3 regions of the Aliivibrio thorii genome follow, and region 3 is predicted to be linked to each of the others. Evidence: predicted binding sites of a transcription regulator. Region 3 holds the regulator's gene; each other region holds the start of a gene.
What was found. Region 3 encodes MetJ, which represses methionine synthesis genes. Its sites were predicted from a motif close to TTAGACNTNTANANGTCTAA; they were not measured.

Region 1 (10,305 bases), 260 kb from region 3:
CGCTTTAAATGCGTTTGGACCGTAGAAATCATAGAAGATGCTGCCAGCAGGACTTTTTTGGAAAGCAGTGCCGCCCATGTGACCTGGAGTACAGAAGGTATATTTGCCTTCTTCTACGTATTTGAATAATGCCTTAGTAAAAGGAGGCATGATTTGGTCTTTGTATTCTTCTGTCGCTTGATTGATTTTCAGTGCGATGTCGTCAGCCATATCTAGGGCATATTCGAAGAAATGTAAATTTAGACGTAAATCAGTTAATGAAATATCTAATGTTGAATGTTGGTTTGCAAATGCATATAGCGGCAATTTTTCATTCAACGTATTAATTTCAGTACATAGGTCTAGTGAGTACTTATCCCAATCGAATAACACACCACAAATACGTGGGTTCATTTCAATCATTTTATATAGATCTTGTGCATCTACTGGGTAAACCACTTTATAGCCTGCTTTTTCTAAAGAAGCATGCAATTCGCGAACTGGCTCTTCTTTAAAGAAAACACCTGAGTGATTTAGGATAGCAAAAATATTCATTTTATATCTCCAAGACGAAACAAGGCGCTCCCCATCTTTTTGATGGTGAGGTAGTGGAGCGCCTGAGGGTAAAATTATTAAGTTGGTAGCGTTAAGTGTTTACGCTATCGAGTGACATTAATGGGCAGAAGCTTCAGTGCTGATGTGTTGCTCTGATTGTTTCAGACCCATTTTTTTTGCGTAGAACATAAGGATGACAAGTGACACGATAAAGGTTGCAGTTAGTGTTGCACCCTCTGCGCCAGCCAGTGCAATCATGCAGAATACACAAGCAATACCAGAGAAGAACATGGTAAAGCCGCTGCGTGTTGTCATACCTTCGAATCGAATTAAGTTAATGCTTGAGTAGAAGTAAGGAAGCATTGTTAGTAGTACAGCATCAGTCGTTAACTGATTAAATAAATCCGCAGTGTGAGCTGATTGAGAACTGAACACAGTTAACGCAATCATTAGTGCTGTCATTTTAAGTGATGCTAAGACTAAGCCTTTTTTAGCAACACCGTTTTTATCAGTTTCACCGTAGATTTTAGGGAAGTTACCATCGTGAGCGGCACGTTTACCTGCTTCACCAACTAACATCATCCAAGAACCCAGTGATGTGAAACATGCTAGGGCTGTAAATGCCGCAACAAATGGGGCTGACCAACTACCGAAAATCTCAGTGGTTGCTAGAGCAAATGGCGCACCTGAAGCTGCAACTTCTGCTGCTGGGAACATGCCACTGATTACTTGAGTTGATAGAATATAAATCACACCCGCAATCGCTGTACCTAACATTGTTGCTAGAGGAACGGTGCGTTTTGGATTTTTTACCATACCAGATGATACCGCTGCTGATTCAACACCAACAAAAGACCATAAACAGATAAGCACAGCACTGATAATAGCGTGGCTACTTGTGCCTGAAGATACATTCCAGTTTTGGTTATATAAAGCAGGATCAAAGTGAGTCCAACCCACAAGACCAGTCCCCACAACAGGAATAAGGATAAGACCTAAACCTAAAGTACAAAGACGACTTACCCAGCTACCACCTAGTAAGTTAACTAAGGTAAATAACCATACTGATGCAATCGTCGCGGCAGCCGCGGGGATAGGGTCATTCAAAGCAGGGAAGAAAACAGATAGGTAAGAAACGCCAGTAATAGCGATGGCTAAGTTACCAATCCAGTTTGCGTGGTAGTAAAGGACACCGGTTTGGAAACCAAATACAGGAGAGACTTCACCTGCATAAGCAATTGGGCCACCTTCTTGAGGGTTTTTCGTTGCTAAGCGGGCAAAAACAAACGCCAAACTTAAGGCACCCACTAAACAGATAATCCAACTAAAGATGGATACTGAGCCAACTGCCGCTAATGAAGAAGGTAATAGTGCAATACCACTCCCCATCATGTTGCCGGCAACAACACCCGTACAGGCAATTAAGCCAATTTTTTTTGTATTCGATTCCATAACATCTCCAGGGATTATCGAATGGGCTCTATTATTTAGCCCGTGATGCGAAATTTTATTTAAGATGGCGAGATGTTATTTAGACGGAGCATGCAAACTCTGTTGGGGTAAATACACAACATCCCGCTCGAATGTTGAGATGAAGATTACGCCCAATGAATCGAAAAAAAATAAAGATAAAATTATCAATAAAATAATGATAAAAAAATAAAGAAGAAAACTGATAAGCGAAGATAGCCAAAATTAAATTACGATTATTTTCAATAAGTTAAAGTTTTAACTTTAGATTTAATTAAAAAAAACAAAAAATATAAACCTCTAATATTGATAAGAATAAGGGGTTATTTATGACCTTTATCTCTTCGTTATAAAAATACTAACCAGCTAAAGACCAGGTTTTTTTCATGGTTAATTGAGTGAGAAAATTTCAATGAAAAAATTGTAAATATTTATCGCTACACGTAAAAAAAGTACGACATATTGTTTCATTATGATTGACTAGCTAAAGTCGACTGAACTATATTAATCGCCGCAAATCCTTAGCAAACGATATTTTATACAACTTTATAACAAAGTTATTTATATTTCTTAAAGGATGGCGCTCGTTATCCATTATTTAAGAAAAATAAATTAACGATTAATAATAAGGAAATTTCATGACAAACACAGATTCAACGCTTATTGAATCGATGAACGAAGCCTTGCTTTCGGTTATTGGTAGTATCAATGGGCTTCTTTGGGGACAAGTCCTTGTTTATTTATTAGTTGGTGTGGGTGTCTACTTCACCCTACGTCTTGGTTTTATTCAAATTCGCCAACTAGGACACTCAATCAAAATCTTACGTAGTGGCCAAGAAATCGAAAATGGCATCAGTTCTTACCAAGTATTTTGTACCTCTATGGCAGCCCGCGTGGGAACGGGTAACATGGCAGGTGTTGCAGTTGCATTAACCGTTGGTGGCCCAGGTGCTATCTTCTGGATGTGGTTAATTGCTCTATTTGGTATGGCAACAGCTTTCATTGAATCAACACTGGCACAAGTTTACAAAGTGAAAGACGTTGACGGTCAATACCGTGGTGGTCCAGCTTATTACATGGAAAAAGGTTTAGGTCTACGCTGGATGGGTACGCTTTTCTCTATCTTCTTAATCATCGCTTTTGGTCTAGTATTCAACGCAGTTCAAGCCAACACTATTACTGACGCTCTGAATCACTCATTTGGTTTTGATAAAACTATTATGGGCATGGTGATTGTTGCTGTTTCTGCTTTCTTCATTATGGGTGGTTTACGTCGTGTAGCTAACGCATCATCAAAAATAGTTCCTGTAATGGCAATTGGTTACCTTGCTATTGCATTAATTATTGTTGTAATGAACATTACTGAAGTTCCTGCCATATTAACGCTTATCGTTAAAAGTGCATTCGGTTGGCAAGAAGCGGCAGCGGGTGGTGTTGCATACACTATCGCTCAAGCAATGCAATCAGGTATCGCTCGTGGTCTTTTCTCGAACGAAGCGGGTATGGGTTCTGCGGCTAATATCGCAGCAAGTGCTACACCAAACCCTAACCACCCTGCATCACAAGGTTTTGTGCAAATGCTAGGTGTGTTTGTTGATACGCTAGTTATTTGTACTGCTTCTGCGGCAATGATTATGCTTTCAGGCGTAATGGACCAACCTGATGCAGCTACTGGTATCAGCCTTCTTCAACAAGCGCTAACCAATGAGTTAGGCGGTTGGACAAGCTACTTTATGGCACTGGCTATTCTTCTTTTCTGTTTCACCTCAATCATTGCAAACTACAGCTACGCTGAAACGAACGTAATGTTCTTAAACGGCAACTCTAAGAAAGGTCTGTTTGGTTTCCGTTTGTGTGTTCTAGCTATGGTTATGTTTGGTTCAGTAGCTTCACTACCTGTTGTGTGGAACCTAGCTGATGCCTCTATGGGTATGATGGCATTAATCAACATTATTGCATTAATCCTTCTTTCTAAGCTGGCTATCAAAATCATTAAAGATTACGAAGTTCAACTTAAAGCGGGTAAAACGCCAGAGTTTGACCGTACTAAGTTCCCTGAGCTTGATGATTTAGACGGTGCATGGCACCCAAAGAAAAAAAAAGCATAGATATTTGCTCTAACTAATTATTTCTTAGCCACAAACTAAAAAAAGCCCGTCGAACTAATGCTCGACGGGCTTTTTATTAATTACTGCTGATTTACATTAATCGAATTTCACTCGGGGTTACCGCTTTATACATGAAATAAGCAACTGTTTCTAAGTCACTATAAAAAGCTATATTTTCACTTAACATGTACGTTTCTAATGATGTATCCATAAAAAATGCTCGACTATAAGCATCACCAGCCTGATCTAAATTACCATTCAATTCCGCAAGTTTTCCTTGAAGAATATAAGAAAGAGCCGATTCTCTTCTCTCAAAAGCAAGATCCAGATATTGCTGTGCTTTTTCTTTTTCATCTTGTTTAATGGCATTCATCGCTAATGCTTCATAAATACGTGTCGGTAATACCTTATCCATGTTATTCGTATAAGAAGTAACGAGCTCCTCACTTAATTTCTCTGTTTTTAACGTATTATCCGTTAATTCCAGTTCAGGATTTAATGCAGAAAAGGCATTATAAGCAATGTATAACTCAGCCAAAATGTAAGCATTGTCAGGTTCTTGCTCTGATATTTTCTCCAATAATCGAATACCTTGTTCAAATCGCTTAGGATTCGGTTGATTAATATAATGATTTGCCTGAACCAGCATCTCAAGTAGCCCTTTTTCTTTAGGTAAACCAAGCATTAAAATATCAATTTGTTCTTCAGAGACTGAAACACCAAGTGCTCTCATTAGATCCAAAGAGGATTGACGCAATACATGCTCTAAATTTGCATTCGTCATTCTATATTGACGGCTAAAAAGAACCTTATTTGAAGTATTACTACGATATTCAATATCTAAATAGGTTTTACTCTGTTGCTCTTCTACCCGAACATTAACCACTTTTCCCGGTAATATCCCTGTAGTAAATGCTGTTTTATCTAACTGCACACGGTATTTTCCTACGCTAGCGAGATCTGACATTAATTTTTGGCTGATCCCATCAGCTAAAAATTCAGTATCATCTTTTTGATTTCTGCTTTCACTGTAAGTGAATTGGATCAGGTCAATATCAATGGCTTTCGTAATATGAATCGCGGATTGCTGATATGCTGTAGACACAATCACAGCAATTAATATACAGACGAGAAAAGCATCAAAGGCGAGTAACTTCCATCGATGAAAAGAATTAAAACCTGAGCCTTGTTTCTTTTTCTCTTTCTCTACATCTTTAGATATCGTCGCTATTGCTCGTGTTAATGGCCCCGATGGAAAAGAAAGATCTGGCTTTACATCTTCCCCTTTATTATCAATCATTTGATTGCAATCATTTTGTGGTTTTAATTCAGAATTAGCCGAAGGTGTTGCTGATATAAAACGATCAGAAGGCTTCCAGAATTCAGTGTCCTCAAGATTCACTAACTTGGTCTCTGCCACCAACTTGTAACCACGTTTTGGCACTGTCACAAGATATCTTGCGTTATCTAATCGACCGTCTCTTAAAATCTTACGTAACTCAAAAATGGATTGTGTGACTACTTGGTCTGTAACAAATGCGCCATCCCAAACGTGTTGAATAAGCTCATCACGACAAAAAACCTCACCTGAATGCTGAGCAAGAAAACGTAATAAATTGACTAAACGTGGCTCAACAGAGACTTCCCTATCTTGGCGATATAATTTATTTTCCTCAATGACAAGAGTCCAGTCATTAATTTGAAAACATAATCCGACCATAAGATACTCATTAGTGTTAAATCGTTATTAATATAAATAGTCTATACATCTCAAAAAATAAAGATTCACGATTAATTAAAATACTATTTATGAAAGAGGTAGGGATTATAAATAAACTATGTATTCGTGGATATATCATTCCCCCTCTCAAAAATGGAATCTTAGGATCCAACAAGAAACGCCCTATAAGCAGCATCAAAGAAATACTGTATACTATTGATATATAAATACTAAACATAAAAACAAGATAGAATTTATAACATAAAATCATCATTTTCAGCATGAACAATCTCATTTTTAATATTAATGGAACTTACTGATTATGAACGCAACATAAATAGAATATAAACAGATCAAGTTTTATCAATTCATAACCTTAAATAAAGCATGGACAATAAAGATAAATAAAACCTAAAACTACAAATAATATATCCATCATTAAGTTTTTATATTAAACATATCTGATTATATAAATAGTTCATTGTGCCTTAAATTAATGATTGACCTAATCTTAACTTGAGGTTTTAAAGTGTGCATAACTTAAGCAATAAATAGACAAGGAGTCACCATGACACAATTTGAACACGCAAATATCACCGTTCCAAATATTGATGCTGCTCTCGCTTTTCTTCTAAATGCAGCACCTGATTTTCGAATAAAAGCAGATCAAACGCCTGAAAATAGCTATCGATGGGTTCATGTTGGAAATGAGAGTTGTTACTTTGCTCTGCAAGAACCAAACGATCCCTTAACAGCAAAAGACACACGTAGGCCATACCAAAACATTTCGATTAATCATATTGGTATGATCGTTGACGATTTAGATAATACCCAGCTCAAACTACTCGCGTTAGGCTATGAACAAAATGGTAACATTACCCAAGAAAAATATGGACGCCGAATCTACTTTTACGATAAATCCGGTTTTGAATGGGAGCTAATTGAGTACGATACTAAAAATCTAAGTGATCGTTATAACTACACTAACTAACCTCTATATTTGCTAGCCAAATATAAAAAGGCGCTCATTTTTATTATGAACGCCTTGTTTTACAAATGAACTGCTATTATTTTATTTTCGCAGGCTCACTTTATGTGTAATAGCTAACCCTGCCATCATGGCAATGAAGAAAACAATGACATCCATATTACCTAAAGCAAAACTAGATACCGCAGGCCCTGGACATACACCAGCAATCCCCCAACCTAAACCAAAAATAGCAGCACCAATAACTAATCGTTTATCTATTTGAGTATTGCTTGATAAACAAAATTCTTCTGCATTTATTGGTTTCTCTTTAGGTTTTATCAATAAAAAATACGCAGGCATAAAGATGAGTAATGCACCTCCCATCACAAACATTAAGCTTGGATCCCATAGCCCTGTAATATCAAGAAAGCCAGTCACTTTTTGAGGATCCGCCATACCAGATATCACCATACCTATACCAAATAAAAGCCCTGAAAATAACGAAACGATACGAAATAATAAAGTAGTCATAATCTGCCTTATTTAAAGAAGATGGAGGCGAATAAAAACAGTAATCGCGGCAACACACATAAAGATAGCTGTCGCCGTTATAGAACGTATCGACAACCGTCCAATACCACAAATTCCATGACCACTTGTACAACCGTTACCTAATCTTGTTCCAATGCCTACGAGTATTCCTGCAATAATTAGCAATCCGGGTGTCGTTGAATATTCACTTGGCACTTCTGCACCGAGAAAGTAAGTTCCAATCACACCACCACAGATCATTCCAACAATGAATAATACACGCCATACATAATCCTGATTCTTAGGCATGATCACACCAGTTAATACACCACTGATCCCTGCTATTTTACCATTGAGTAAAAGCAGTAAAGTCGCCGAGACACCTAACAGTATACCGCCAAATAAGGACCCCCATGGAATTACTATCCCCATTACAAACCTTTACCTTCATTGATAATTAAAAGATAAGCATACTAAACACAATACATTAGTCAATGGTTATTTAGTACTAGCTAATTTAACAAATTCAAATTTAGAAAGATCTAATTAAACAAGGGGTAAAAATAACATATAGACATCGTAAAGCAGTAATAAGAGAAAAATTTTCTATAAAAAGACAATTATAAGATTCAAATAAGTAAGTTATCCTCCCGTAAAGCACGTATATTCCCTCTTAATCTTGTTGCAACAGCACGCATAAAAAACAAATAAATGTCAATAATATATAATGGAACTTAATATGGATAAGAAATACCTTTCTCTGATTCTTTTTTGCTCAGTGTGTTTTATCTGGGGAACAACATGGCTTGCAATGGAAGTAGCAGTAGAAAGTATACCGCCAATTTTTTCAACGGCTTTACGTTTTCTAATTGCTTCACCGATTCTTATTTTACTTTCAAAGGTATTTAACCAACCGTTATTCTTTCCACAAGGAAAAAATAAATGGGTGGTTATTATCGCTGTTTTCTATTTCGCCATCCCATTTACGTTAATGATAGCGGGTGAGATGTATATATCTTCAGGTCTAGCGTCTATCATTTTTGCTAACATGCCAATTGCTGTCATGATCACATCAACACTATTTTTAGGACTTAGACTGTCACCTCACCAATTTGCAGGTCTATTTATTTCAGTGGCGAGCTTATATCTAATCTTATCGAATGAATTGAGCATTGGAGGTAATAATTTATTAATCGGATCTGGAGCATTGGCTTTAGCTGTCATCATTCATGCAATAATGTATGTCATGGTTCAGAAACACTGCAAAGATATTCAAGTAATTACTTACAACGCTATCCCTAGCTTTATCGCTTCATTGCTACTATTTATCACTTCATTTGCATTTGAAAATATTACGGTTCAAACATTTTCACCATCATCACTTATGGCTGTCGTCTATTTAGGTGTGTTTGCTAGCGTTGGTGGCATTGTGGCTTATTTTAAATTAGGACAAATTTCAACACCATTTACAGCTTCAATCTGCTTTTTAATTTTTCCATTAGTTGCTTTAAGTCTCTCTGCACTTACTTCTGGGGCGGTTATTTCAGATCAGTCATTAATGATGTTGTTTCCACTACTTAGTGGTATTTTATTAGCAAAGCTTCCACGAAATAAGCTTTCATTGAACACATTTAAAATACGTTATAAGTCAGCTTAATTGGCTCGAAGACTCTTTTTAAAACCCTAGGGTAATTGAGTTCTTCTTATTAAAGAAAAAGAAAAGGATACGTTGGTGTCCTTTCTTGTATCGACACTCTATTCATAATGAGGTAGTTTAGGGGTATAGACGTATAGAATGCTACAGATTAAAAATAACTTAAGGATAAGTTGTGCCAATAAAAATACCAGACCAACTCCCCGCTGCAGAAGTATTGCGTGAAGAAAATATTTTCATCATGCAAGAATCCCGTGCCACCACGCAAGCCATTCGTCCTCTAAAAGTCATCATTTTAAATTTAATGCCAAAGAAGATTGAAACTGAAACTCAATTTTTACGTTTGCTATCAAATAGCCCATTACAAGTGGATGTTGAGCTATTACGTATTGATAATCGCACCAGTAAAAATACACCAACAGAACATTTAGATACCTTTTATCGCCAGTTTGAAGGCATTAAGAATCGTAATTTTGATGGATTGATCATTACCGGTGCCCCTCTAGGCTTAGTCCAGTTTGAAGATGTGATTTATTGGGATCACTTACAAACGATTATGACATGGGCAAAAGATCATGTGACTTCAAGTTTATATGTCTGTTGGGCTGCACAAGCAGGATTAAAGTTACTTTATGATTTACCAAAACGTACTCGTAAAGAAAAATTATCCGGTGTGTATAAGCATGATAACCTTGATCAACACCATCCTATTTTACGTGGTTTTGATGATCAATTTTTAGCACCTCACTCTCGTTACGCTGATTTCTCAGCCAAATATTTGAGCGAACATACTGACTTAGATATTCTAGCAACGTCTGAACAAGCAGGTGTCTACTTAGCCTCAACCAAAGACAAACGAAATGTCTTTGTAACAGGTCACCCTGAATACGATTCTTTCACTCTACATAATGAATACATTCGTGATTTAGGTGAAGGTATGGAACCAACTATTCCAGTAAATTACTATCCTAATGACAACCCAGAGATCTCGCCAAAAGCAACGTGGCGCAGTCATGGTCATTTACTGTTTTCTAATTGGCTAAACTACTGTGTTTACCAACAAACACCATACGATCTTGACCATTTCTCAGAACAAAACTTCACTCGAGATTAATCTAATTTTGGGTATTAGCTCTTAGTTAATACCCAAACCCCAACATATGATAGCTAATACAATCCGATAGGTAGCGCCCATTTTTTCTTTTTTTGATAAAAAATGACCTTTCATTTAATTCAGATCAACCAAGCCTCTATTTATAAAACCAACAACAATCTAAATGAGAACTCGCTCAATTAAACCCCATGAAATATAAGGTAT
Region 2 (10,305 bases), 600 kb from region 3:
CTGTCGGTGTTTTTTTTGCAAAGGGAGCAGGAAAAGATTTCTTAATTAATATCGTTCTTACCATTCTTTTCTGGTTCCCAGGTATGATCCATGCACTTTGGATTACAACTCGTTAGTTTACATAAATAAAAAGCGAAACCCTTAAATGAAAAGGTTTCGCTTTATTCGTTTAGTGTAAATGCACACTAACTATAAGTAGATTATGTCAAGTTAAGCAGCATTTACCTGTAATTTTTTACGTAATGCTTTCGCAGCTTTGACCATATTCTCTAGTGCTGCTTCTGTTTCTTTCCAGTTTCGTGTTTTCAAACCACAATCTGGGTTCACCCATAAACGCTCTACAGGAACTTTCGCTGCTGCCGTTTCAATTAAATCAATGATCCACTCTTCACTTGGAATATTTGGTGAATGAATATCATAAACACCCGGTCCAATCTCATTTGGATAATTAAAGTCTTCAAACGCTTTCAATAATTCCATGTTTGAACGAGAGGTTTCAATCGTGATCACATCTGCATCTAACGCCGCCACTGATTCGATAATCTCATTAAACTCGCTGTAACACATGTGAGTATGAATTTGAGTTTCTGATTTCGCACTTGCCGCTGAGATCTTAAACGCTTCAACAGCCCAATCTAAGTACGCTTTTTGATCGCTCTTTTTAATTGGTAATCCTTCACGAATTGCTGGCTCATCAATTTGAATAATATTAATACCCGCTTGCTGAAGATCAGAAACCTCATCACGTAATACCAGAGCTAATTGCTGTGCGATTTCTTTACGAGTAATGTCTTCACGTGGGAACGTCCAACCAAGAATCGTTACAGGACCTGTTAGCATGCCTTTCATTTGTTTGGTTGTTAGAGACTGTGCGTACTGAGTCCAATTGACTGTAATTGGAGCTTCACGCTCAATATCTGCCACCACGATAGCCGGTTTAACACAACGTGAGCCATAGCTTTGAACCCAACCAAATCGTGTTGCTTGAAAACCATTTAAGTTCTCGGCAAAATATTCCACCATGTCATTACGTTCTGCTTCACCATGCACTAATACATCCAAATCTAAACGCTCTTGACGCTCAACTGCATCAGAAATATGACCTTTCATTGCTGCAACATAATCTTGTTCGTTTAATTTACCTGCACGATACGCGCTGCGCTGTTGACGAATATCAGAGGTTTGTGGGAATGAACCAATCGTTGTCGTTGGTAATAATGGTAAACCCAATTTTTCCGCTTGGTGTTGCGCTCGAACTGAATACCCATCTACTCGCTCTGCTAATGCTGGAGTAATTGCCGCTAAACGTTGCTGTACCGCAGGCTTATTAATGTGCTCTGCTGTCTCACGTTCACGCAATGGCTGACTGTATTGATGACACGCTAAGATTGCATTTTGATTTCCATCCAGTGCACTACCTAACAAAGTCACTTCTTTTAGCTTTTGTTTTGCAAACGCAAACCACTGTGTCGTTTCTTGTGATAATTCTGTTTCTTGTTCTAAATCAACCGGACTATGCAGCAATGAACATGAACTTGCGATCCATAACTTATCACCCAAGGCTTCTTTTATTGGTTGAAGCTTTTCATGCAAACGTTCTAAATCTGCACGCCATACATTGCGCCCATTAACCGCACCTACGGATAGTACCCACTCTTTTGGCAATGCACTCACTATTGCATCTAACTGGTGTGGATCGGCAGAAATATCAATATGTAAACCATTTACCGCAAGTTTTGTGATTTTATCTAAATGATGCTCAACGCCATCAAAATACGTTGTTAAGAGTAATTTCACGTCACTTTGAATCACTTGATAAGCCAATTTGAATGAATCAGCCCATGCTTTTGGTAGCTCTAGTGCCAGAATTGGCTCATCAATTTGAACCCATTCAACACCTAATGCATTTAATTTAGAGAAAATAGCTTGATAAGCCGTCAACAAGCGAGGCAGAAGAGACAGACGATCGAACCCTTGCTCTACTTCCTCGTCATTCACTTCTTTACCTAACCAAAGGTAGCTAAGCGGCCCTAGTAACACCGGCTTAACGTTATGGCCTTGCTTTTGTGCTTCAGCAATTTCATCAAAAAGTTGTGACCAACTGACATTAAATTTATCGTTTTTAGAAAATTCTGGCACGATGTAATGGTAATTAGTATTGAACCACTTAGTCATATCCGACGCTGCTTCACCACAACCACAGCTGTTTTGAGATTGACCACGCCCCACTTTAAATAAGGTATCTAAATCAGGAAATCCGTTATTGTGACGAGCAGGCACGTGACCTAAAAGTAAACTTGTGGTTAATACATGATCGTACCAAGCAAAATCACCCGCAGTAACAAAATCTAACCCTGATGTGGATTGATCTTGCCAATGGCGCTGACGTAGCTCACTGCCCACGGCCAGTAATTCTTTTTGTTCTATCTCGCCACGCCAATATTTTTCCTGAGCAAATTTTAATTCTCGTTGAGCACCGACTCGTGGATAACCTAAAATATGAGTGACTGTTTTTCCTACTGTATTGTTTAATTTTGTTGTCATTTGTCTAATTCCCTTAGCCGTTTGGATGGCTAAACAATGACCTTTTTTCGAACTATCTACAACGTCGAATACTTCATTTTGATTATGAATTTATTTCAACTAAGCTAGATTTTATTTAAATGCACTAATTTTATTTAGCCGTCTAGATGTTTACTTTATGGCCTTTTCACTTTACTGTGAAGATTGTTGAACTTACTCAAACGGACCTTGAGGTACAGTAATGATTGAATTAAAACACCTAAAAACCTTAACTACATTACGTGACACTGGCTCATTAACCGCAACAGCCAATGCACTCCATTTAACTCAATCAGCGCTTTCTCATCAATTGAAAGATTTTGAAGCTCGACTTGGTAACCATGTTTTTTTACGCAAAACTCGTCCTGTAAAATTCACATCAGAAGGGGAGATATTATTAAAGCTAGCGGATGATATTTTGCCGAAAATGGCCAGAGCTGAATATGATATTGCTAGTTTAAAAGAAGATTTACACGGACGACTGCACATGGCGATTGAATGCCATTCTTGCTTTCAATGGTTAATGCCTGCGATTAAAGAATATCAAGTGGGTTGGCCAGAAGTAGAGTTGGACTTTTCATCGGGTTTTGGGTTTGAGCCTTTACCAGCCTTGGTTAATGGCGATTTAGATCTCGTTATTACCTCTGATATCCAACCTCGCGGAGAAGTTCATTATGAGCCGTTGTTTGATTTCGAAATGCGCCTAGTAATGGCAACTAACCACCCGCTTGCCAATAAAGAATATATAGAACCAGAGGACTTACTCGATCAAACTATGCTGACTTACCCCGTACAAAAACAGCGTTTAGATGTAGTAAAACATTTCCTATCGCCAAACAATGTAGAACCAGCAAAATGGAAACAAGCAGAGAACACACTCATGTTAATACAAATGGTGTCAGCAGGTTTGGGGGTTGCAGCATTACCTAATTGGGCTATCAGTGAGTTTTCAAGACAAGGCTTAATTGAGAGTAAACCGCTAGGGAAAGGTTTATGGCGAAGATTGTTCGCTGCCGTTAGAGACAGCGAACATGATAAAAAATATTTACAAGCATTTTTCTCTACTGCGAAACAGCAGAGCCAGAGTCATTTAGATGGAATTAAAATGACTTAAACGAAGTGTGTTTTCTATTGCGTGTATTAAAAAACCTATTTATTTTTAAATTGATTCGTTAATGGGTCATATTGATAACCCAAGCCACTGAGCTTGTCTTGAACTCCTTGTGTATCAAGCTCATACATACTAGATAATTCTTCTAGACTGTGACATTCCAATCGCAATTTTTCATTAATTATGCCGAGTAGAATTCCACTTTCTAGTCCGTGAGCATTACTTAAATCCAATCTTCACCCTCCATGTTGCTTAAGAGACATACTTAGAGTAGACCAGTTTTAAGAATGAATGCGTGGACTACATCACAAAAAACAACTGAAATTGATAATAACCAGAAATAGCCATAATTACGCTTGCTAACGCTAGATTTTGCCACTTCACGGCTTGCTGTTTGAATAAGTGAAAACTCCAAAAACCAATACTTACTAACATCAAACTTAACGCAATACCGAGCTTAACGGCCATTCGGTCCAAGAAGATTTCATGAATACTTAATGTCTGACATAACAAGATAACCGACATAACTATCCCACTCACTATTCCACTAATAGGTAATAATTTATGAAACGCCTGCAAGCGAGTTCTCGCTAGAGTTAATAGAAGATGCGCTAATAATGCCCCAAATAAGAATGGGCCAGTAACAGCAAAAAATAATTGCGTAAATGAACCTGAACCCAAAGCTAAATTAACAAAACTTGCTGCAGCAAAACCATTCGCAAGCGCCATAACTATTAAGGGGCCTTTATCACGCGTTTTACCCGTTTTAACACTTAAGTAAAAACCAGCAATGGCGATGGCAGGAACAAAATTAATCGCAAAAATTGAAGCGTAAGTCATACCTACACCGGCAATAACACACCAGCCTAGAATCAACACTGGCAACCATTTATGTATACGACCTCGTTGACCTGGGCAAATATCCCCTTTATGCAAAATGATCGTTAATAATATTTGCGCCCCTAAAAGAGCTGGAATAAGAATATATTGTAAGGTTTGAAAGAACATAATTATGGCCGGATTTTAGAATGCTAAATAGTAGAATGACGATAGTATAAACGCTATTTTTACTTCGTCTAGTAGTGCTCAAAAAAGAACCAACTTATGTTAAGTTCTCAAATTTCAGCTTATTAATTTTCAACTCGTTATCCTTTCCTCGCAACAAGAACAACAGTTAAGTATCATCTTATTAACAGAATTATTTTTTATTTGTTTTAGATCATGATGGTGCTAAGTAGCAGATGTGCTACAGGTGAAAATTAGGTAAGTTTCTATTACGAAATGTGTAAGAATATGTAGATAAGTTACACAATTTTTGTATTTTAATATTTTAATTAGAGGGAAATTCCATGTTGGAGTTAATGATTGGTTTAGTAATTACCGTTTTGGTCGGTTACTTTATCGTAAAAGGATATAAAGCCGCTGGCGTACTACTCACTGCTGGTTTGGCACTACTTATTATTGCTGGCTTATTAGGTCATACCGTTCTACCAGCAAAAGTAACCGCGACAGGTAACTTACTAACTGATGCGTTAGAGTACGTGAAATATATGCTGCAATATCGTGGGGGCGGCCTAGGTATGCAGATCATGCTACTTTGTGGTTTTGCTTCTTACATGACTCACATTGGCGCAAACAATGTGGTTGTAAAACAGTTTTCTAAACCATTAGCATTTATTAAATCACCTTATGTTTTGCTGGTTGCTGCTTATATCGTGGCGTGTTTAATGTCTCTTGCAGTGAGTTCAGCAACGGGTCTTGGTGTGCTATTAATGGCAACACTATTCCCAATGATGACAGCAATGGGTATTTCTCGCCCAGCAGCAGTAGCCGTTTGTGCCTCTCCAGCGGCAATCATTCTTTCTCCTACTTCTGGTGACGTTATTGTTGCAGCAGAAAAATCTGGCCTTCCTCTACATACATTTGCAGTTGAGACGGTATTACCTGTTTCAATCTGTGCAATCATTGTAATGGCAGCGGCGGCTTTCTTCTGGAATAAATACCTAGATAAGAAAGAAAATACGCCAATGGAAAAAGTAGATATTTCTGCAATGGAAGTAAACGCTCCTTCTTACTATGCGATTTTACCTTTCTTGCCAATCGTTGGTGTCTTTGTCTTCAATGGCGAAACTATCCCTGGTTTATCTTTAGATATTTATACTATCGTTGTGGGTTCAATCTTCATTGGTGCAGTCATTAACTTTATCACTAATAAGCTAGATGGCAGAGCAACGCTAGAAGATCTAGAGTCTTGTTATGCGGGTATGGCTGATGCCTTTAAAGGCGTGGTAATGCTATTAGTTGCGGCAGGTGTATTTGCACAAGGCCTAATGTCTGTTGGTGCGATTGATAACTTACTTCACCTTGCTGATTCTGCGGGTGCTGGTGGTGTTGCACTGATGCTTCTTCTTACTGGTCTAACAGTAGCAGCGGCTATTGCAACAGGTTCTGGTAACGCGCCGTTCTATGCATTCGTAGAACTTGCACCACAATTGGCTGGTAAAATGGGTCTTAGCCCTGCATTCCTTATCATCCCAATGCTTCAAGCATCTAACCTTGGTCGCACAATCTCTCCAGTATCTGGCGTTATTGTAGCGACATCTGGTATGGCGAAAATCAGCCCATTTGAAGTTGTGAAACGTACTTCTGTCCCTGTTATTTGTGGTTTAATCACTGTAATTGCAGGAACCATGGTACTTGTTCCAATGTATGCATAATTAAGTTAGATAGATAACGATTCTTAAACGCCAGTGGTTAATGCTACTGGCGTTTTTTTTGATTTTATTCGTTTTATTCTGTGATGCTTTAGCCAATAGGCACTTTCCTTACAAACAATTTACCTAATGCTCACGTAAATCTTATGAAATAAAGCTAAATTTAGCTTATCAATACATACGACAAAAACAGGCACAACCATCATGATCAAAGATACGACTATTATTTTTACCCTATCCTTTCTGGCGATTTCTATCACCTACCTATGTCGTTTATATCTATAACTTTAATACCCAATGAAACTCCCTTACTAATATTGAGGGCTTTCTTTTCTGGTTAAACTCACCTCAAATCGGTATAATTCGGCCTCCAAATTCTGAGGTGAACTAATGCATAACGTAACTCCAATAAACGAATACCCTAAATTCTGGGCAGAATGCTATGGAACAGCCCCTTTCTTTCCTACTTCTCGTAAAGAAATGGACCAACTTGGTTGGGATAGCTGCGACATTATCATTGTAACTGGGGATGCGTACGTGGATCACCCAAGTTTTGGTATGGCGATCATCGGACGTTTGCTAGAATCACAAGGCTTTCGCGTTGGTATCATTGCCCAACCAAAATGGGACAATAAAGACGAATTTATGGCTCTTGGTCAACCAAATCTATTTTTTGGTATTACTGCGGGTAACATGGATTCAATGATCAACCGTTATACCTCAGATAAAAAACTTCGCCATGATGATGCTTATACCCCAAATAATGAAGGTGGTAAGCGTCCTGACCGTGCTGTACTGGTATATTCTCAACGCTGTCGTGAAGCCTTTAAAGATACGCCTATTGTTTTAGGTGGTATTGAGGCAAGCCTACGTCGTTTAGCACATTACGATTACTGGTCTGATAAAGTTCGTCGCTCAGTACTGTTTGATGCGAAAGGTGACATTCTTCTGTTTGGTAATGCTGAACGTGCATTGGTTGAAGTTGCTCATCGCCTTGCCAATGGCGAAGACGTAAAAACAATGACTGACATTCGTGGTACTGCAGTAAACTTACCAGCAGAGCCTGAAGGTTTTAAAATCATTGATTCTTCTCGTATTGAAAAACCAAGCAAAGCTGTCTTTGTTCCAATCAATCCATACGCAACAGAAGAGCAGTGCGAAACCAACAAATCGGAAGTAAAAGAAGAACAACCGCAAGTTATTACGGTTCGTGCTTCAAGCCATGATTCAAAAACAACAGCGATTCGTATTCCACCGTATGAAAAACTAAACGGTGACCGTATTCTTTATGCTCACGCTAGTCGTATTATGCATTTAGAAACTAACCCATACTCTGGCCGAGCATTAATTCAGCGTCATGGTGATCGTGAATTATGGGTAAACCAAGCTCCTATTCCTCTAACAACAGAAGAAATGGATTTTGTGTTTGATCTGCCTTACGCACGTGTACCACACCCTATGTATGGTAAAGCTAAGATCCCTGCGTATGACATGATTAAAACATCAGTCAACATTATGCGTGGTTGTTTTGGTGGTTGTTCATTCTGTAGTATTACTGAACACGAAGGTCGTATTATTCAAAACCGCTCTAAAGAATCTATTATCAATGAATTAGAAGAAATTAGAGATAAAGTTCCAGGATTTACCGGCACAATTTCAGATCTTGGTGGCCCAACCGCGAACATGTATCGTTTAGGTTGTTCTATTCCTAAAGCAGAAGCAACCTGTCGTCGCCCTTCATGTGTTTTCCCTAAGATCTGTGACAAGTTAAATACTGATCACGTACATACAATTGATTTGTACCGTGAAGCACGTAAAGTCAAAGGCATTAATAAAGTATTAATTGCTTCTGGTGTTCGTTACGACTTAGCCATTGAATCTCCAGAATACGTGCGTGAGTTAGTGACCCATCACGTTGGCGGTTATTTGAAGATTGCACCAGAGCATACCGAAAAAGGCCCATTAGATTTAATGATGAAGCCAGGTATGGGTACGTACGATCGCTTTAAGTCTATGTTTGAAAAATACAGCCAAGAGGCCGGTAAGAAGCAATATCTTATCCCTTATTTTATCTCTGCTCATCCGGGTACAGAAGATGAAGACATGCTGAACCTAGCGATGTGGCTGAAGAAAAACAACCTTGAGTGTGATCAGGTTCAGAACTTCTATCCATCACCAATGTGTAATGCAACGTCAATGTATTACTCAGAAACAAACCCACTGAAACGCGTGAAATATAAAAAACGTGAAGATGTAACAGTGGCTAAAGGTGAACGCCAACGTCGACTGCATAAAGGCTTATTACGTTATCACGATCCTAAAAACTGGAAAATGATCCGTGAAGCACTAACAGAGATGGGTAAAAAGCACCTTATTGGTGACAAGCCACATTGTTTAGTGCCTGAAGACGATATCGATACACAAACACCTGCTGAACGTCGTCAAACAGGACGTCACGGCGCGAAACGTTTTGCAACTAAGCATACTCAAGCACAGTTTGATGGTGATCCACGTAATAGTAATAGTCGCGGTGGTCAAAATAAGAGTAATCGCAACGGTAAGCCTAGCTCTCAAGGTCAAGGTCAAAACCGCAATGGGAATGGTGGAAAACCTAGTGGAAATACAGGTTCAGATAAGCCAGCATCAAGCGGACAAAAAAATGGCGTTCGTAATGGTTATTCAAATAATAAACCAAGTGGCAATGGTAAACCTAAAACCACTGGTAATAAACCAACCGCCAATAAGCCAAGCGGTACAGGTGCTAAACGTAAACCAAAGCACCGTTAAGTAAATAGAAAAAATTAACAAGTATAAAAAAAGCGAACCAATGCGGTTCGCTTTTTTATTGCCTGAATATAAAGTAATGAAACAGAGTTATCTACTCCACTCCATTACTAATTTATTCTATTTCCAAACGTATAAATTAAACAGTTTTTTACCACGCTTAATTACGCTGTATTTACCGAATAATGCGTCTTCTTTCTTAAGAACAACTTCAGAATCAGCAACTTTCTCACCGTTTACTGAAACTGCACCATTACCAATAAATTCACGCGCCATCTTATTCGATTTTGCTAGTTCAGATTGAGTCAGAATTTCAACGATAGTTTGCTCAGAAGCGTCAAGCTCAGTCGTTGGCAGACCATCTTGCGCTAGTTGTGCTAAATCAGTTTCAGTTAGTGATGCTAGGTCACCTGAGAACAGCGCTTCTGTAATACGGATAGAAGAAGCTAAACCTTCCTCACCGTGAACCAAACGAGTCACTTCTTTAGCAAGTACGCCTTGACCAGCAGGACGGCCTTGAACACTCTTGTCACTTTCTTCAATTGCAGCAATTTCGTCTACAGATAGGAAAGTGAAGAAACGTAGGAAGTTATATACGTCAGCATCCGCAGTACCCAACCAGAATTGGTAGAAAGCGTATGGTGATGTTTTGCTTGGGTCTAACCAAATTGTACCTGATTCAGTCTTACCAAATTTAGTACCATCTGATTTAGTTACTAGCGGTAGCGTTAAACCAAATACTTTATTGCGGTTCATACGACGAGTTAGATCGATACCACCAGTGATGTTACCCCACTGATCAGAACCACCAATTTGAAGCGTACATTCTTTTGCTTTGTTTAGCGCAGCAAAGTCATACGATTGAAGTAGCATGTAGCTGAACTCAGTAAATGAGATACCAGAACCTTCACGGTCGATACGTTGTTTTACTGATTCTTTTTGAATCATTGCATTTACGCTGAAATGCTTACCGATATCACGCATGAATTCGATTACATTGATTTCACCAATCCAATCTAGGTTATTCACCACTTCTGCGCCATTTTTCTCTTCTGTAAACTCAACAAAAGCAGAAACTTGAGCACGGATTTTATTAACCCAATCACCAACAACATCAGAGGTGTTCAATTGACG
Region 3 (10,305 bases):
TCATCGCCGCCAGACCAGCTACCAAAGTTAACACCACGGTTTTGAGCTGCGCCTTTACCGTAAGCGATAGCAGTTTGTGACCAGCCATCTAAGCCGTAGTAGCTAGAGTTTAATGTGATAGAAGCACCGATGCCGTCATCATCTTGAACGTTAGCTTGAGTGATGTATTTGAAATCAAAATCTAGGCTACCAAAGCCAACATCAACACCGTAATAGTATAAATCATGAGATGTTAGTGTTTGTCGCCCGTCGGTACCTGGGCCGTTATTAATATCACGATCGGTATCCGCTGCTACAATTGCAAAACCTGCCGTGTTACCTGCGATTTTAGTTTGAATACCAGCACCAACACCTGATGATTGTTTCCAGAACTCGCCAGATAGAGCACTTGCAGAACGGTTTAGATAACGTTGACCACCCCAAATAGACGTATCTTCGCCTAAGTATGATAGCCCGCCAATCTCAACAAAAGTTTCTTTGATTTCAAATTGTGCTGTTGTGTTGTCTTTTTGGCTACCAGGAGATGAATAAGCGTAAGAGTTACCATTACCGTATTCAGAACGTACAACAAAGTCAGACCAAACACCATTTGCGTGCTCGGTGTGTTTTTTGATTACGAATTCAACTTGGTTAGTACTTTTTCCATGAGTACCTGCTGTTTTGTAATCTGGTTTACCAAATTCAGTATCTACTGTTTCGCCATCTACCATACGGAAGTTCATAGATGCGTAACCGTGTACTTCCCAACCATCTGTTAATACATCTGTGCCATTAACTTTTTCAACTTTAGGTGCAGCTTCATCACCAGAGATAACATCTAATGCAAGGTCTGTTTCAGCGAATGCAGCACCTGAAAGTAATGCTGTAGAAACAGCGGCAGCAAGTAATGTGTATTTATTTATTTTCATCTTAAAATCCTATTTCCTTTTTAAAGGATATTTTGATTTGAAAATATTTACTTAACTAAGGCAGTGTAGGGAAGCAAAGTAAACATCGTCGTCGTTATTGAACGAGGGACAGATTAAAAATAAATGACGAGGTTGAAATCCTCCTTCTTTTATAAAGGGGAGGGCGTAGACTGAGGGATGAGAGAATTAGATAGGAGGTCTTCTGTTGATAAAAATCACACTTGGTAGGTGGGATTAGATTTATTTATGAGAGAGAAATCACGTAGGAAGATATTTTGAAATGGGAAATAATGCAGAAACAGGGAAAGTAAAGAAAATAGGAAATAAGCAGAAATGTGAGCTAGCTAATAATAGACCTCATTAGCTAGAAATAGTTCAGTTTCTATTCGCTATTTACACTTCGAAACCATCATTGATTTAGGCTCCCCTTGAGGAGTAAATTCTAAGCTCCATACATAATTACCATCTTCTGGAAGGTAGATTGCAGTATCTTGCCCGTAACCACTGGTAATCAACGTATTGTTTTGCCCTAATTTCGGAGATAAACCATTGGCTGTATACTGTGAAGCCCAATCTTTAGTTGCGTATTGCATTTTATAAGGGCCTCGTTTTTCGTTTATCATAACTTGATAGGTGTCATTCCCTTTGTATTGATAGGCTCTAGGTTCTTTATGACCCCAGCGAGAATCAGAGAAATCACCCACGAGATATAACGTCTCTTTTATTGGGGCGTTAGTATCAGATATCGTCGGATTATCACACTGAGCCATAAAACCACTGCCATACAGAGCTATTTCTTTTGTTGTTGCTTTAGGACCTGCTGCATTTGGTTCTTCTATCTTTAAAAATCGGCTTTCAAAGTTAGATAGAGGAATTGTATATACACCTTCGTTAGGGCTAAATATTTGGCCTGTTAATAAATCGACTAAATTACCTTTTGACGCTATCTGTTCAGCTTTAAGGGAAAGCGTTTGGCTTTGCTCTTGAGTGCTAACCATAAATATAATTGCATTATTCTCTGTTTGTTTATGGTCTATATATACCGCTTTATTTGCAATGATATTGGTTCTAACGCCTTCCGATAATGCTGGGTTTTCAATACGTAAAGTCATTAACTCTGAGACGTAGTTTTTTAAGTTAAGTTGGTCAGGTGTTAGTGTTGCAGTAAGGCCATCTATTTTGGCGGATGACCGAGCGATATGGTCATCACATAATCCTTTGATGGCGCAAGTATCTTTATTTTCTTGATTAGCAAAACCATCGACTTGATCGCCAATTTCATCTCCATAATAAAGCGTGATAGGGCCGGTATAAGCTGCTTGAAATGAAAGAGCTGCTTTGTGTCGGATCCAATAGTCTTTATCACTAGGGTCTGCTATTTCTCCTCGTTGTAATAAATCACCAAAACGGACGACATCATGGTTTCCTAGCATTAGATTTGGAGTGGCATGAGAAGGATAAAGTTCATGCATTTGCATTCCCTCATTAAGCCAATCGCCACCTTTATTCCCTACATTACTTTCATTTACCGCAAAGGTTTCTGTAACTCGAAAACGCAAAGGAAAATCGAATGCAGAGCATAATGCTGGATTTCTTTCTTCTCCATAACCTGTTTCTGTAATGTAGTTTTCGTTATTCCATATCTCTGCCACCATATAACCGAGCGGGTTAACTTGTTCGCCTTTATTATTAATATACGTCGTGTTTTGTGATGCGGTATCAACGGCTTTTCTAATGTTTATCCAAGATTCAGTAGGGACTTGGTAAGCTTGATCTAATCGCCAGCCATCAATCTTTAATTCGGATATCCAATAAGTGGCGACTTCAGAGTAAAAGTCTTCACTCTCAGGGTAATCAACTGGGTTATTGTTGCCACTCGGTAGTAAGCCTGATCGTGATGGCTTAATGAGGCCTTCTTTATGGTGACCAAATACACCATCAAATAAGACATACATTCCGCGTTTATGAGCTTCTTCTACTAATTCTTTTGCTTTTTCTAATGTGCCAAAGCGAGGATCAATTTTGAAGAAATCAGTCGCGAAATAGCCAGTTGCATCCAGCTTATCAGCCCAATGGTCTTGGCCTTCAATTGGTGCTGATTCAAAAATAGGCGTCATCCAAATGGCGTTCATACCTAATGATTGAATGTAATCTAATGAATCAATGATCCCTTGTAGATCACCATTATGATGACTCGGGCCGTAACCTGTGTCATGACCAATGCTGTTATCACCATCAACAAAGCTTTCCACCATGATTTGATAGATGCGTAAATGATTACTTTCTTCCATCATTTGAGGATTGCATTGATAGGTAGAGGTTATTTGTGTTGTTTCTGAGGTTGAGCTACAGGCGCTCAATAGAGAGGTAATAGCGAGCGCTATCGCTGTTTTTGCCATGTTATTTTTCACAGTAAGTCCTTTATAATTATAGTAGGGCACTGTGATTATTTAATAAGCAAATAAAAATGTAATCCTCCTAATTTATTTAAAAAAAGGAGGAGGCAGCAGGAGGAGGTGAAGAGTTACTTACTCGTCATCAAATGCTTCGAATTCAATGCCCATTGCGGTCATTAAAGCTTTAGCTTCTGCGGGAATATCATCAGGGCGATCTTTACGTAAGTCTTCATCTGTAGGTAAAGGTTGGCCTGTGTAAGCGTGAAGAAACGCTTCACATAATAATTCACTGTTTGTTGCGTGACGTAGGTTACTTACTTGGCGACGAGTACGCTCATCGGTAAGAATTTGTAGTACCTTCGTTGGAATTGACACGGTAATTTTTTTTACCTGTTCACTTTTTTTACCATGCTCGGCATAAGGACTTAAATAGTCACCATTCCAATCAGCCATTGCTCACCTTCGTTCTGAATTATTGTTGTTTAAAATAGGATAGGCTAATTCTAGCGATATTTACGGCTATAAGCAAAGATATATAGACGTCTAGAAGTATTGACGTCTCATTTTGTGATGGTAAAGTAGAAGAATATAACTTATGGATTAGATTATATCAGTCATCTTGAATGGAAGAGTAGAAAATTACTGCTTTATATCTCATTCAGGTAATTGGTATCAGACCACTGCCTAGCAGTTTGGAAGGGAAATTATGAGCGAGAGAAAACCTGCAACTATTGCTGTCCGTACCGGCATCGAAACTGACTCACAACATAACGCGGTTGTGCCTCCTATCTACTTATCTACCAATTATAGCTTTTCTGAGTTTGGTGATGTTCCTAAGTATGATTATGCTCGCTCAGGAAACCCAACTCGTACGCAACTCGAAACCACTTTATCTGATTTAGAGTGTGGTGCTGGGGCTGTCGTTACAAACTGCGGAACTGCTGCTCTTAACCTTATGGTATCGGCTTTACTTGGTCCGGATGATCTTATTGTGGCACCTCATGATTGTTATGGTGGTACTTATCGTTTGTTTAATACACGTGCGAACAAAGGTGATTTCCAAACTTTATTTGTTGACCAATCAAATACTGAAGCACTTGATTCAGCTCTTGCAAAAAAACCAAAACTTATCCTATTAGAGACGCCATCTAACCCATTGGTTCGAGTGGTGGATATTGCTGAAATTTGTCAAAAAGCAGCAAAAGTAGGGACTTTGGTTGCGGTAGATAACACCTTCCTTTCTCCTGTACTACAACAACCTCTAACATTGGGTGCTGATTTTGTCCTTCATTCGACAACTAAATACATTAACGGTCACTCTGATGTGGTTGGTGGCGTATTGATAGCTAAAACTCAAGAGCACGCAGATGACTTTGCATGGTGGGGAAACTGTATTGGAGCTACGGGAACGGCTTTTGATAGCTACCTAACTTTACGTGGTATTCGTACGCTTGGTGCTCGTATGCGTGTACATGAAGAAAATGCGATGGAGGTACTTAAATGTCTCCAAGAGCAAGAGTTAGTCGGCACAATTTATCATCCAAGCTTACCTGAGCATCCAGGGCATGAGATTGCAAAGCGTCAGCAAGCAGGGTTTGGTGCCATGTTAAGTTTTGAGTTAAATGGTTCACTAGAGCAGCTTAAGGTCTTTGTAAAAGAGCTAAAATATTTCTCGTTAGCCGAATCTCTTGGTGGTGTAGAAAGTTTGATTGCACACCCTGGCACCATGACTCACCGAGCGATGTCAGATGAAGCACAAGCAGAAGCGGGATTAGCTCCAACACTGTTACGTATTTCTGTTGGGTTAGAAGACAGCCGCGATTTGATTGCGGATCTTAAGCAAGCCTTCCTTATCTCTGCTGAGGTGAAGTAATGACAGGATTAGTACCACGTCAGTTACATAAGTTTGGGGGGAGTAGCCTTGCTGACCCTGAATGTTATCGCCGTGTCGCAACCATTTTAAAAGAGTATTCAAACGATCATGACTTAGTGGTTGTTTCTGCTGCAGGTAACACGACTAACAGGATTTTAGAGTGGATTGATGGTTTATCAAAAGATGGCCGCTTAGCTCATGATGTCTTGGAGTCTTTACGTCAATATCAACAAGGTTTAATTTCAGACTTATTAACTCCTGAAAGTGCAGCGCCTTTACTTGATACTCTTCATGAGGAACTTATTGCTATTGGAAAATTACACGCGCCTTTAACGGACATCCAACAAGCCGACATTCTTGGTCATGGTGAAGTATGGTCATCTCGATTACTTTCTGCTTATTTAAATCAAATTGATTTGCAAGCGGCACCTTTGGACTCTCGTTCTTTTTTAAGAGCTGAACGAGGATGTCAGCCAGAAATTGATCGCGCACTATCGTGGCCATTATTTAAAGAGCAAATGGTTCAACATCCTCATGGTCGACTTGTTATTACCGGTTTTATGGCTCGTAATCAAAACGGTGAGACGGTATTGCTGGGCCGTAATGGTTCTGATTATTCAGCAACAATTATTGGTGCATTGGCTGAAGTTTCTCGTGTAACTATCTGGAGTGATGTTGCTGGCGTATTCAGTGCCGATCCTCGTAAAGTAGAAGATGCTTGTTTATTGCCGTTGCTTCGTTTAGATGAAGCCAGTGAATTAGCTCGATTAGCCGCCCCTGTATTACATAGTCGAACACTACAACCTGTTGCTCAAAGTGCACTTGATTTAAGCTTGCGTTGCAGTTACCAACCTGAATCAGGCTCAACCCGTATCGAACGAGTATTGGCTTCTGGTCGTGGGGCTAAAATTGTTACTTCATTAGAAGATGTGTATTTAATTCAATTAGGTTTTGGGCGTGGGCAGGATTTTGAACGAGTGAAGCAAGAAGTACTTTCTTTACTGACTCGCTCTCAGTTGCAGCCTTTAGCATTAGAGGTTCAAGATGACCAATATACACTTTTATTGGCGTATACCTCTGAAGTCGTGAATGAAGCATTAGATGTTCTACAAAACTCTGCGGTACATGCTGAAATTAAATTGAAAGAAGGCTATTCAATGGTTGCGGCCGTTGGCGCAGGTGTTACTGGGAATGCCATTCATAGCCATGGTTTCTATCATCAATTAAAAAATTGCCCATTAGAGTTTGTATGTGAATCTGAGTCAGGGCTAAGTTTGGTTGCAATTTTACGTAAAGTAGATACAGCCTCGATCATTAACGCCATTCATACACATTTATTTCAAGCTCAAAAAAGAGTTGGGCTTGTGTTATGTGGGCATGGAAATATTGGCTCTCAATGGTTATCTCTTTTTACTGAGCAAAAACGTAACCTTGAGAAGCGCCATGGTATGCAATTTTCATTGATTGGTGTAGTTGATCGTCATCGTCACTGGTTAGATTTTGATGGGTTAGACAGTGCATCAATTGTAGATAAATTTGATGATGAAGCTACCGCCTATGAGCATTTTGAATGGATAGAAAAAATTGGCGCAATTCAAGGATATGATGATGTTGTTGTATTAGATGTAACGGCAAGCCCTGAACTATCACAACAGTACACTAAAATTGCGGAGCAAGGCATACACCTTATTTCTGCGAATAAAGTTGCAGGTTCAGCACCAAGTCATGAATATCAAGCAGTGCTTGATGCGTTTACAAAAACAGGTCGTCATTGGCTATATAACGCGACTGTTGGTGCCGGTCTTCCTATTAACCACACAGTAAGAGATTTACGAGAAAGTGGTGATGAGATAGTCGCATTATCGGGTATATTTTCAGGTACCTTGTCATGGTTATTCCAACAGTATAATGGTGAGGTTCCATTTACCGAGTTAGTGGATCTTGCTTGGCAACAAGGATTAACAGAACCAGATCCAAGGCACGATCTTGATGGCTCCGATGTCATGAGAAAACTTGTCATTTTAGCTCGAGAGGCAGGATTGAAAATAGAACCAACTCAAGTAAAAGTAGAGTCTCTCGTTCCTGTAGAACTCAGAGAAGTGAGCTTGGATGAGTTCTTGGAAAAAGGTGAGTCAATTAATAATGAGTTACTTGAGCGTTTAGAAAAAGCGCAAAGAGAACAAAAGGTATTACGTTATGTGGCACGCTTAAATAAAGATGGCTGCGCGACGGTAAGCATTGAAGCTCTGGTCGAGCATCATGCATTAGCTAACTTGTTACCATGTGATAATATTTTTGCAATTGAAAGTAAATGGTACCGCGATAATCCATTAGTTATTCGAGGGCCGGGTGCGGGAAGAGAGGTTACTGCGGGTGCTATTCAATCTGATTTAAATCGAATATCAGCGCTTTTTTAATCGAATGTTTTACCAGATATTTTGATGAAGCCATGCATACTTGCATGGCTTTTTTATTGATTTTGTAGGAAAAAACGTAATTGGAGTGCGTTTAGATTATTTTATGTTTTTCCTTAATTGATTGATTTGTAATTATAATTTAATCGTTAAACTAAATTAAGCATAAATTAAAATTAAAATACTTTCCATGCTATGGATTTTGTAAATCTATTCAGTGATGATAATTGAAGAATGGCTAATATATACAAGGTCAATATCTAGTAATAATAATAAAACTTGTAGCCATTTACTGTTATTTAATTTGAATAAAACTGCCCGATTGAGAGAGTCATCATATGAGTATATCAGAATCTACCCCAGAGCCAACGTCTATAATCAGTTCAGAACAAGTTTTACGTAGTGTCGATTTGAATCTATTGACGGTATTTGATGCTGTAATGCAAGAGCAAAACATTACAAGAGCAGCTCAAAACTTGGGAATGTCACAACCAGCAGTAAGTAATGCTGTTTCTCGTTTAAAGTTGATGTTTAATGATGAATTATTTATTCGTCATGGAAGAGGTATTCAGCCTACTCAACGAGCTCGTCAATTGTTTGCACCAATGCGTCAAGCATTGCAACTAGTTAAAAATGAACTGCCTAGTTCTACATTTGCTCCTGAAAGCTCAGGACGACAGTTTAAGCTATCAATTTGTAGCCCATCAGATATGCGTTTTGCCCCACGTATTTTGAGAGATATTCAACAAAAAGCCCCCCATATTAGTTTAAATCTATCTGGTGAATATGATCTCGATATAGCACAAAAATTGCGATATCAAGAAATAGATTTTGTTATTGATTACGTTCGTTTTGATGAACCGGGCTACATGAGTACTGAACTATTTACAGATGAATTAGTGGTTGTTGCTTCAGTTAATCACCCTCGTATTCAAGGAACGATAACTAAAGAACAATTAGCAAACGAAAAACATGCTGTCCCTGCCCGTGTTGAAAATACTAAAGGGTTTGCTGACCACCTTTATATGGATTCACTGTATGAACAAGCTTATAAAGGCGCAAGCATCAGCAATGTTCTGTATGTTGTATCTCAATCAGATTTAATAACAGTAGCACCTAAATGGTTAGTTAACTCAATGCAGAATCGTGAGCAATTGATAGTATTACCACTGCCGATCGAATCAAAGAGCATTCGTGGTTACTTAAGCTGGCATGACTCATACCAAAAAGACAAAGGTCATATTTGGATGAGAGATCAATTGATGCTTATCTGTGGTGAGGAAGTCGTTGCTTCAAGCAAAGGTATGATGTTTTAAGCCATATTTCCACACTAAAAAATGGTTCATCGCGGCTTTCCGGGGAAAGCCGCTTTTATCTTCATAAAGAAATAGTCTGTATCTCTGTAGCCATACCCCATTCTTTTGATCAGCTTAATTTTGTTATTTATTCCTTCCAGTGTACATGTATTTAATCGATATAAAGCCGAACTAACAATTCCGTGAAGGTATGGTTTTAACTTTCGTGCAAAACTGATTAATGGTTGGATCCCACTCTCATTTACCTGTTGCCACCATACATCCCATAGTTCTATTGCCTGCGTTTCTGAATCACAATACCAGAGCTCTTTTAATTGCTCTCCTAGCAAATGAGTCACCATTAAATCGTGGTTTACCGAAAGTATTTCATCTAGATAACTCTGTTGATTTGCGTCTAGGTTGTCTCTATTTTTCAAAAGGATCCAGCGTGAACGCTTAATCCAACGACGAGCTTTTTTGTCTTCTTTGAGTTGATTCGCTTGATCTACCCTAACTCTATCCATTACCTCTCGTCCATATTTGGCTACCACATGAAAAAGATCGTATACAATACGCGCATTAGGGCAATGAGCTTTCACTTCGAGATCGAAAGCTGTATTCATATCCATAGCTACTGCTTCGATATTTTCGGCATGCTCACCAAGCTCTTCAAAGAAAGGCCTGATATCAGTTCGGCTTCTACCTAAACCAATCCAAAGCACTTGATGTGTCTGCGCATCGGCAATCACTGTTGCATATCGATGTCCTTTAAATATGGCAAACTCATCCATCACTAGTTGACGTAATTTATCCCATGGTATGTCAGGGATAACTCGTTTAAGTCGTTGTTTATCAATGTTCTTTATCGTGTGCCAATGTACTCCAGTCAGTTCTGAAATATGTTTAATCGGCAGCAAAGGCAGCAGTTGTTCAATATATTCTATCAATCGATTAGTCAGGCGTGAGTATGGTTTAAGCCAAGATATTGCTTCCGTTTTTGTACCACATAGCGAACATGTAATGCGCCTAGTCTGAATCAAAAGTTCAACTGGAGTTCCTAATATCATAGCGTCTTTAATAGTTCGCCACTGAGTATCGTGAGTAAATTCAGAGAGTCGCCCGCAAGAGCAGAATGCTGGGGAATCAGGCTTTAAGGTTATAGATATTAATGAATCAGTTTTATGAGATTTTACGATCTGAAAACCTTTCCAGAATGATGATAAAAAAGTATTATTTGGCATGAAAACGGCAGTTTATGAAAAGTTGTGTTTGGCGATGTAACTTTACCACTAACTGCCGTTTTTGTTTTCAATTCCCGCTAATCTGCGATGAACCTAAAAAATGAGATTAAGGCAACCTATAAAAGGTTGCCTTTTTTATTGGTATTCATACGATATAAACAGAATGTAGAGTTTAAAT

Region 1: the regulator MetJ is predicted to act here: its motif matches at 9,108-9,127, upstream of metA (homoserine O-acetyltransferase MetA).
Region 2: the regulator MetJ is predicted to act here: its motif matches at 2,679-2,698, upstream of metE (5-methyltetrahydropteroyltriglutamate--homocysteine S-methyltransferase).

Annotation. Positions count from the first base shown of each region.
Region 1 covers NZ_CM170654.1:582,190-592,494, reverse strand. The annotation lists gene AC2IP4_RS02600 (lysine decarboxylase CadA) at 1-534, opposite strand, end outside; gene cadB (cadaverine/lysine antiporter) at 652-1,986, opposite strand; gene AC2IP4_RS02590 (alanine/glycine:cation symporter family protein) at 2,643-4,112, shown strand; gene cadC (lysine decarboxylation/transport transcriptional activator CadC) at 4,204-5,832, opposite strand; gene AC2IP4_RS02580 (VOC family protein) at 6,401-6,823, shown strand; gene AC2IP4_RS02575 (DUF6691 family protein) at 6,905-7,333, opposite strand; gene AC2IP4_RS02570 (YeeE/YedE family protein) at 7,346-7,765, opposite strand; gene AC2IP4_RS02565 (DMT family transporter) at 8,073-8,990, shown strand; gene metA (homoserine O-acetyltransferase MetA) at 9,163-10,101, shown strand.
Region 2 covers NZ_CM170654.1:923,008-933,312, reverse strand. The annotation lists gene AC2IP4_RS04240 (YqaE/Pmp3 family membrane protein) at 1-116, shown strand, start outside; gene metE (5-methyltetrahydropteroyltriglutamate--homocysteine S-methyltransferase) at 211-2,544, opposite strand; gene AC2IP4_RS04230 (LysR substrate-binding domain-containing protein) at 2,765-3,676, shown strand; gene AC2IP4_RS04225 (DUF4250 domain-containing protein) at 3,712-3,906, opposite strand; gene AC2IP4_RS04220 (hypothetical protein) at 3,974-4,681, opposite strand; gene dcuC (anaerobic C4-dicarboxylate transporter DcuC) at 5,023-6,390, shown strand; gene AC2IP4_RS04210 (YgiQ family radical SAM protein) at 6,778-9,174, shown strand; gene tyrS (tyrosine--tRNA ligase) at 9,292-10,305, opposite strand, start outside.
Region 3 covers NZ_CM170654.1:321,016-331,320, forward strand. The annotation lists gene AC2IP4_RS01505 (carbohydrate porin) at 1-908, opposite strand, end outside; gene AC2IP4_RS01510 (alpha-amylase family glycosyl hydrolase) at 1,298-3,307, opposite strand; gene metJ (met regulon transcriptional regulator MetJ) at 3,437-3,757, opposite strand; gene AC2IP4_RS01520 (O-succinylhomoserine (thiol)-lyase) at 4,011-5,177, shown strand; gene AC2IP4_RS01525 (bifunctional aspartate kinase/homoserine dehydrogenase II) at 5,177-7,594, shown strand; gene leuO (transcriptional regulator LeuO) at 7,930-8,907, shown strand; gene AC2IP4_RS01535 (ISL3 family transposase) at 8,934-10,127, opposite strand.